2 linked regions of the Lichenibacterium dinghuense genome follow. The protein of the gene in region 2 interacts with the protein of the main gene of each other region in a pairwise test. Links are inferred from orthologs where the notes say so. Each region holds a gene or a part of one and is shown on either strand. Other genes may lie near its edges. The genes, in order: grpE and L7N97_RS27355.

What was found.
Region 1: the proteins of L7N97_RS27355 (region 2) and grpE interact in binary tests that used the Escherichia coli proteins (3 or more experiments, as listed by UniProt). The link is inferred for Lichenibacterium dinghuense from one-to-one orthologs.

The regions. Positions count from the first base shown.
Region 1 is NZ_JAJLMN010000001.1:477,840-481,091, reverse strand. The notes cover bases 63-3,003. They hold grpE (nucleotide exchange factor GrpE), read right to left. Parts: upstream 1,875-3,003; coding sequence 1,251-1,874; downstream 63-1,250. Other genes in these bases: L7N97_RS02245 ([protein-PII] uridylyltransferase), read right to left, coding at 1,930-3,003; L7N97_RS02255 (IlvD/Edd family dehydratase), read left to right, coding at 63-1,134. Outside these bases: more of L7N97_RS02255, read left to right, coding at 1-62; more of L7N97_RS02245, read right to left, coding at 3,004-3,252. UniProt on the Escherichia coli protein: Participates actively in the response to hyperosmotic and heat shock by preventing the aggregation of stress-denatured proteins, in association with DnaK and GrpE. It is the nucleotide exchange factor for DnaK and may function as a thermosensor.
Region 2 is NZ_JAJLMN010000001.1:5,687,772-5,691,063, reverse strand. Bases 124-3,104 are described here. They hold L7N97_RS27355 (Nramp family divalent metal transporter), read left to right. Parts: upstream 124-961; coding sequence 962-2,248; downstream 2,249-3,104. Other genes in these bases: L7N97_RS27350 (TetR/AcrR family transcriptional regulator), read right to left, coding at 2,330-3,037; mntR (manganese-binding transcriptional regulator MntR), read right to left, coding at 362-796; L7N97_RS27365 (substrate-binding domain-containing protein), read right to left, coding at 124-309. Outside these bases: more of L7N97_RS27365, read right to left, coding at 1-123. UniProt on the Escherichia coli protein: H(+)-stimulated, divalent metal cation uptake system. Involved in manganese and iron uptake. Can also transport cadmium, cobalt, zinc and to a lesser extent nickel and copper. Involved in response to reactive oxygen.

The sequences.
Region 1 (3,252 bases), 5.2 Mb from region 2 along the record:
CCGGGCTGCGCCGCCATCCCGGCGCCCTACCGCGAGCGCGGGCAGATCGCCTACGAGACCGGCCGGCGCATCGTCGACATGGTGTGGGAGGACCTCAAGCCCTCCGACATCATCACCCGCGAGGCCATCGAGAACGCCATCGTGGTCAACTCGGCCATCGGCGGCTCGACCAACGCGACGATCCACATCAACGCCATCGCGCGCCACGCCGGCGTGCCGCTCGACATCTTCGACTGGGAGACGCTCGGCCACAAGGTGCCGCTGCTGGTCAACATGCAGCCGGCCGGCAAGTACCTCGGCGAGGAGTTCCACCGCGCCGGCGGCGTGCCGGCCGTGGTGGCGCAACTCATGGAGAAGGGCCTCGTCCGCGAGGGCGCGCTCACGGCCAACGGCAAGAGCTTCGGCGACAACAACCGCGGCCGCAAGACGCTCGACGCGGACGTGATCTTCCCGATCGCGGCGCCGCTGCGCGAGGATGCGGGCTTCATCGTGCTGCGCGGCAACCTGTTCGACAACGCGGTGATGAAGACCAGCGTGATCTCGAAGGAGTTCGAGGAGCGCTACCTGTCCAACGCGAGCGACCCCGGCGCCTTCGAGGGCCGCGCCATCGTGTTCGAGGGGCCGGAGGACTACCACCACCGCATCGACGACCCGGCGCTGGAGATCGACGAGCACTGCCTGCTGTTCATCCGGGGCACCGGGCCGATCGGCTACCCCGGCGGCGCCGAGGTGGTGAACATGCAGCCGCCTGCGGCCCTCATCAAGCGCGGGATCCTGTCGCTGCCCTGCATCGGCGACGGGCGGCAGTCCGGCACCTCGGCCTCGCCCTCGATCCTCAACGCCTCGCCCGAGGCCGCGGCGGGCGGCGGGCTCGCCCTGCTGCAGACCGGCGACCGCGTGCGCATCGACCTCAACCGGCGCACGGCCGACATGCTGCTCTCGGCCGAGGAACTGAACGTGCGCCGCGCCGCGCTGCAGGGGCAAGGCGGCTACCAGTTTGCCAAGAACCAGACGCCCTGGCAGGAGATCCAGCGCTCCATGGTGGACCAGTTCGACGAGGGCATGGTGCTCAAGCCGGCGGTGAAGTACCAGCGCGTCGCCCAGACCATGGGCGTGCCCCGCGACAACCACTGAGCGGGACGGCGCGGCGGCCGGCAGGGCCGCCGCTCACCCCAGAGCAGTCTGAAACAAAGAACGGCGGGGCTGATGCCCCGCCGTTCTTTGTTTCAGTCGTGAGTGGCCGGAGCGGGTCAGCCCTGCTGCGCCGCTTCCGGCTTCGGGCCGCCGCGCGACACGCCGACCTTGGCCGGGCGCAGCACGCGCTCGCCGATGACGTAGCCGGTCTCGACCTGCTGCACGACCGTTCCGGTCGGCACCGACTCGTCCGGCATCTCGAACAGGGCCTCGTGGCGGTTGGGGTCGAAGCGGGTGCCGACCGTCTCGATCGGCTGCACCTTGAAGCGCGCCATGCGGGACAGCAGGTCGCGCTCGGTCAGCTCGATCCCCTGGACGAAGGACTGGAGCGCGGGCGAGGCCTCGGCCTTGGCCTCCGCGGGCAGGCTCGCCACGGCGCGCTGCAGGTTGTCGACGGCGGACACCATCTCGCGCGCGAAGGAGGTCACGCCGTAGCTCTTGGCGTCCGCCACCTCGCGCTCAGTGCGCCGCCGCAGGTTCTCCATCTCGGCCATGGTGCGGAGCACGCGGTCCTTCAGCGACGCGACCTCGGCCTGCAGCGCCTCCACGGCGCCGTTCGACTCCGACGGGGCCACGCCCTGGGCGGATGCGTCCGAGGCCGGGGCTCCGTCGCGCAGCACGTCGTCGGCCTCGGGTGCCGTCGCCTCGACGTTTGAGGTGTCGGCGGGGTCGGTCATCATGCTGTCTCCAGGGAAGGCGAGGTCGGCCCCGATATCGGAGGACGGGGGTCGGAAATCAAGCGTCGGCGGCCGAGGGCGCACCCGGAGGGGCGGGCTCGAACACGTCGCCGAGCACGCGGCGGATCACCTCCTGGCGCGCCGGATCGGTGATCTTCGCGCCGAGGAGGTCGGACACGTAGAAGCTGTCGACCGCCTTCTCGCCGAAGGTCGCGATGTGGGCCGAGGCGATGTTGAGGCTCAGGCCCGCCAGCGCGCGGGTCAGGTCGTAGAGCAGGCCCGGCCGGTCGACGCCGCTCACCTGCAGCACGGTGTGGCGGCGCGAGGCGGCGTTGTCGACGATGATCTTAGGGTGCAGCGCGAAGGCGGCGCGCCCGCCCTTCGGCGACGCGTCCTTGGCCGCCACCATGTCGTTCAACCGGATCTGGCCGCGCAGGGCGCGCTCGATGCCGGAGGCGATCCGGCCGGCCCGCCGCATCTCGTCGTCGTCCTGGTCGAAGGCGCGGGACACGCTGACGGTGTCGAGCGCGAGCCCGTCCTTGGTGGTGTAGATGTGCGCGTCGACGATGTTGGCGCCCGCGCTGGCGCAGGACCCCGCGATCACGGACAGCAGCCGCGGGTGGTCCGGCGCCACGATGGTCAGCTCGGTGATGGAGCGGAACCGGTCGGTGGCGACGTCGCTGGCGAAGCCCTTGCCCTGCTGCCACAGCGTGCGGATCAGCCGGGCGTCGCGGATGCGGTTCGCCTGGCCGGTGCGCAGCCAGTAGGGCGCGTAGTGGCGGGCCACGTAGGCGCGGAACTCGTCGTCGGGGAACTCGGGTAGGGCGGGGCGGAGCTGGTCCTGGGCGGCCAGCACGCGCGCGTGCCGGTCGAAGTCCGGGCTGTCGCCGCTGAGCAGCGTCTCGGTCTCGGTGTAGAGGGTCCGCAGGAGTTGACCCTTCCACCCGTTCCACACGCCGGGGCCGACCGCCTTGATGTCGCAGATGGTGAGGATCATCAGCGCCTTGAGCTGCTCCACCGTTCCGACGATGCCGGCGAAGGTTTCGATGGTGCGGCGGTCGTTGAGGTCGCGGCTCTGCGCCGTGTTGGACATGTCGAGGTGGTGCTCGACGAGCCAGGCGGTCAGCTCCGTCTCCTCCTCCGACAGGCCGAGCCGCGGCGCGAGGCCCCGCGCCAGGGCGGCGCCGGCCAGGGAGTGGTCCTCCTGCTTGCCCTTGGCGACGTCGTGCAGGAACACCGCGAGATAGAGGGCGTTTCGGCTCGCAACGGTGGGCATCAGCTCGTTGGCGAGCGGGTGGGCCTCGCGCGAGCGCCCGGCGTCGATCTCGGCCAGGATGCCGACGGCCCGCAGCAGGTGCTCGTCCACCGTGTAGTGGTGGTA
Region 2 (3,292 bases):
GTCGACCTTCGAGCCCGCCACGGCGCGGCCGTCCCTGATCAGGGCGTCGAGCGCGTAGCCCACCATGATCAGAACGTCGTCGGGCTCGCCCCGGGCGAGGCGCATCGGGATCGCGTCCGGCGTCGTCCCCATGGACGGGCCGGGCAGGGTGGTGACGCGGTCGCCGCTCTCCTTCTCGAAAGCGGGCAGCAGCGCCTGATAGGTGGATTTGAAGCCGCCCGAGATCATGACGCTGACGTCCTCGGCGCGGGCCGAGGCGGGCGCGAGAACCAGGGCGGCGAGCGTCAGGGCGCGAAGGCTGTGCGGCATCGAGCGGGCTTTCCGTTGCGGGACGACGGCGACCCTTACCGCGATTCGCTCCTCAGCGCCCGGACCGCAGGAAGGCCTCGAAGGCGTCGAGCGTGGCGCCGGACACGTGGTGTTCGATGCCCTCGGCGTCGATCTCCGCCGCCTCGGGCGGGACGCCGACGGCCAGCAGCAGCTTCACCACCGTGCGGTGGCGGGCGCGGCAGCGCTCCGCCATGGCCTGGCCGGCCTCGGTCAGGAAGATGCCGCGGTAGGGCTTCGAGGTCGCGAGCCCCTCGCGCTTCAGCCGCGCGATGGCCTTGTTGGCGGTGGGATGGGTCACGCCGAGGGCGCGCGCGATGTCGGTGGTGCGCGCCTCGCCGGTGCCCGCCTGCAGGTCGGCGATCAGCTCCGTGTAGTCCTCCAGCACCGCCGAGGAGCGGGCCGAGCGCGCCTTGCCGAAGCGCTGCGCGGCGTTCGCCTCCTCGCCCGGCAGGGCCTCGTCGTCCATCTGTCGTCGCCCCGCGTTGGTCGCTTCGCGTCCGGTGTCGTCCGGTTCGGCCCCCGGCGTCAATGAAGCCGGTTGACGATGATGTAGCCGAGGCTACACTCTGGAGCGGATGGAAGGCGACGGCGGCATGGGGGCGATCGGATGTCAGTGCGGGATGCGGCGGCGATGAGCGGGCGGACCGATGCGGCGATCCGCGAGGTGCTGGCGGGCCGGCGGCGGGGCTTCGGCTCGGCGCTGGTGATGGCGGGGCCGGCGATCGTCGCCTCGATCGCCTACATGGACCCCGGCAACTTCGCGACCAACATCCAGGCGGGCGCCAAGTTCGGCTACGCGCTGCTCTGGGTCGTGGTGATGGCGAACCTCGTCGCCATGCTGTTCCAGGCGCTGTCGGCCAAGCTCGGCATCGTCACCGGCACCAACCTCGCCGAGATGTGCCGCCGCCACCTCCCGGCCCGCGTCACCGTGCCGATGTGGATCGCCAGCGAGGTCGCCGCCATGGCGACCGACCTCGCCGAGTTCCTCGGCGGCGCCATCGGCCTGTCGCTGCTGCTCGACATCCCGCTCCTCGCCGGCATGGTCGTCACGGCGCTCGCCACCTACGCCATCCTGATGCTGGAGCGGCGCGGCTACCGCGCGCTGGAGATCGCCATCGCGGTGCTGGTCGGCGTGATCGGGGTGAGCTACCTCGCCGAGATGCTGATCGCGCCGGTCGACTGGGCCGCGGCGGGCTTCGGCGCCGTGGTGCCGCGGCTGCCCGCGCCCGAGGCGCTGACCATCGCGGTCGGCATCATCGGCGCCACCGTGATGCCGCACGCACTCTACCTCCACTCCGGCCTGACGCAGCACCGCGCCCCCGCGCGAGACGACCGCGAGCGCGCCCTGCTGCTGCGCTATTCGAACCGCGAGGTCCTCCTCGCGCTCACGGTCGCCGGGCTGATCAACATGGCCATGGTGGTGATGGCCGCCGCCGCCTTCCACCTCGGGCACGACGACGTCGCCGAGATCGGCTCGGCCTATCACACGCTGACCCCGCTGCTGGGACCCGCCGCGGCGGGCATCTTCCTCGTGTCGCTGCTCGCCTCCGGCCTATCCTCCTCGGCGGTAGGCACGATGGCGGGGCAGATGATCATGCAGGGCTTCGTCGGCTTCTCGATCCCCGTGTGGGTCCGCCGGATGGTGACGATGGCGCCGGCCTTCGTGGTCGTGGCGCTCGGCATCGACTCCACCAAGGCGCTGGTGATGAGCCAGGTCGTGCTGAGCTTCGTGCTGCCGCTGCCCATGGTCGCGCTGGTGCTGTTCACCCGGCGGCGCGACATCATGGGCCCGTTCGCCAATGGGCGCCTGACCGACGTCGCGGCGGTAGCCGGCACGGCGATCATCGTGGCACTGAACGTCGTGCTGATCCTGCAGACGTTCGGCGTGTCGATCCCCGGCCTGCCGGACGCCGGCTGAGCCGCCCGCGCAGGCCGTGGATGGCGATGCGAAGGGAGCGTTCAGCGGGAATGACGGCGACGTCCCGGTACGCGTCCGCGATCAGAGGACGTCATCCGCGCCGCGCTGGTCGAACTCGCAGTCCGGCTCACGAAGCGCCTCGAATGGGCTGCCGCTGCTCTGCAGCACGCTCAGAAACACAGCCGCAAGGATATCCTCGATCTTGCTTTCCCGCAGTGGAGGGATCCGCTGCGAAAAGAGCGACGTCGCCACAGCAGTGATCGCCGTGTAGGCCAGCGACATCTTCACGCCGTCGAGCGAACGACGGACGTCGGACGCGCCCACGTCCTTGCAGATCAGGCCGGAGATCTTGGCAGAGGCGTCGTATCCGACCTGGCGGTACTCCTGTAGGATGCTCTCGCGAACGTGGTCGGGAAAGTCCATGAAACTTTCGCAGGCTTTCAGCACGATGTCCGCGACCACCCTCGCCAGCGCAGTCAACTCCGGTATGTCGCGACCGGATAACAGCATGACGACCCGCTCGTGTTGGCGGATCACGAAGCAGCGAAGGCTCGTTCTGATCAGTTCATCGGGATCTTTGAAGTATCGATAGGCCGCCTGTGGTGTCACTCCAGCTTCATTCGCCACCTTTTCGATGCTGATGCCGTCGAAGTTTCTCTGGCGAAACGTCATCCTCGCGGCAGTCGAAAGGATGCGCTCGACGCTCTCGATCGACCGGGCCTGTCTCGGCCTGACCCGAAAATTGCGGATGGCCACGTCGCCGAGTGGCCCGGACAAGACGTCTGTCAATCTACCGATCTCGGATGCGTCATCGAGACCATGACGGATTCCGACCGATCGAAAATTTGGTTCAGGCATCGCAGGATCAGAGGTTCAGTTCACGCGAGGCTGAGACCGAACGACTGCCTTGACATCGGTCGAGCCGGCGGTTGTGTCTCGCTTGCATTGCTTTCTCGCAGTGAACTCGCGCGTCGACGATGCTTCACGGCAAAACGCACTCTTTGTGGTCGACGCACAACCTCCGCTGGGCGATGATACGCCAAA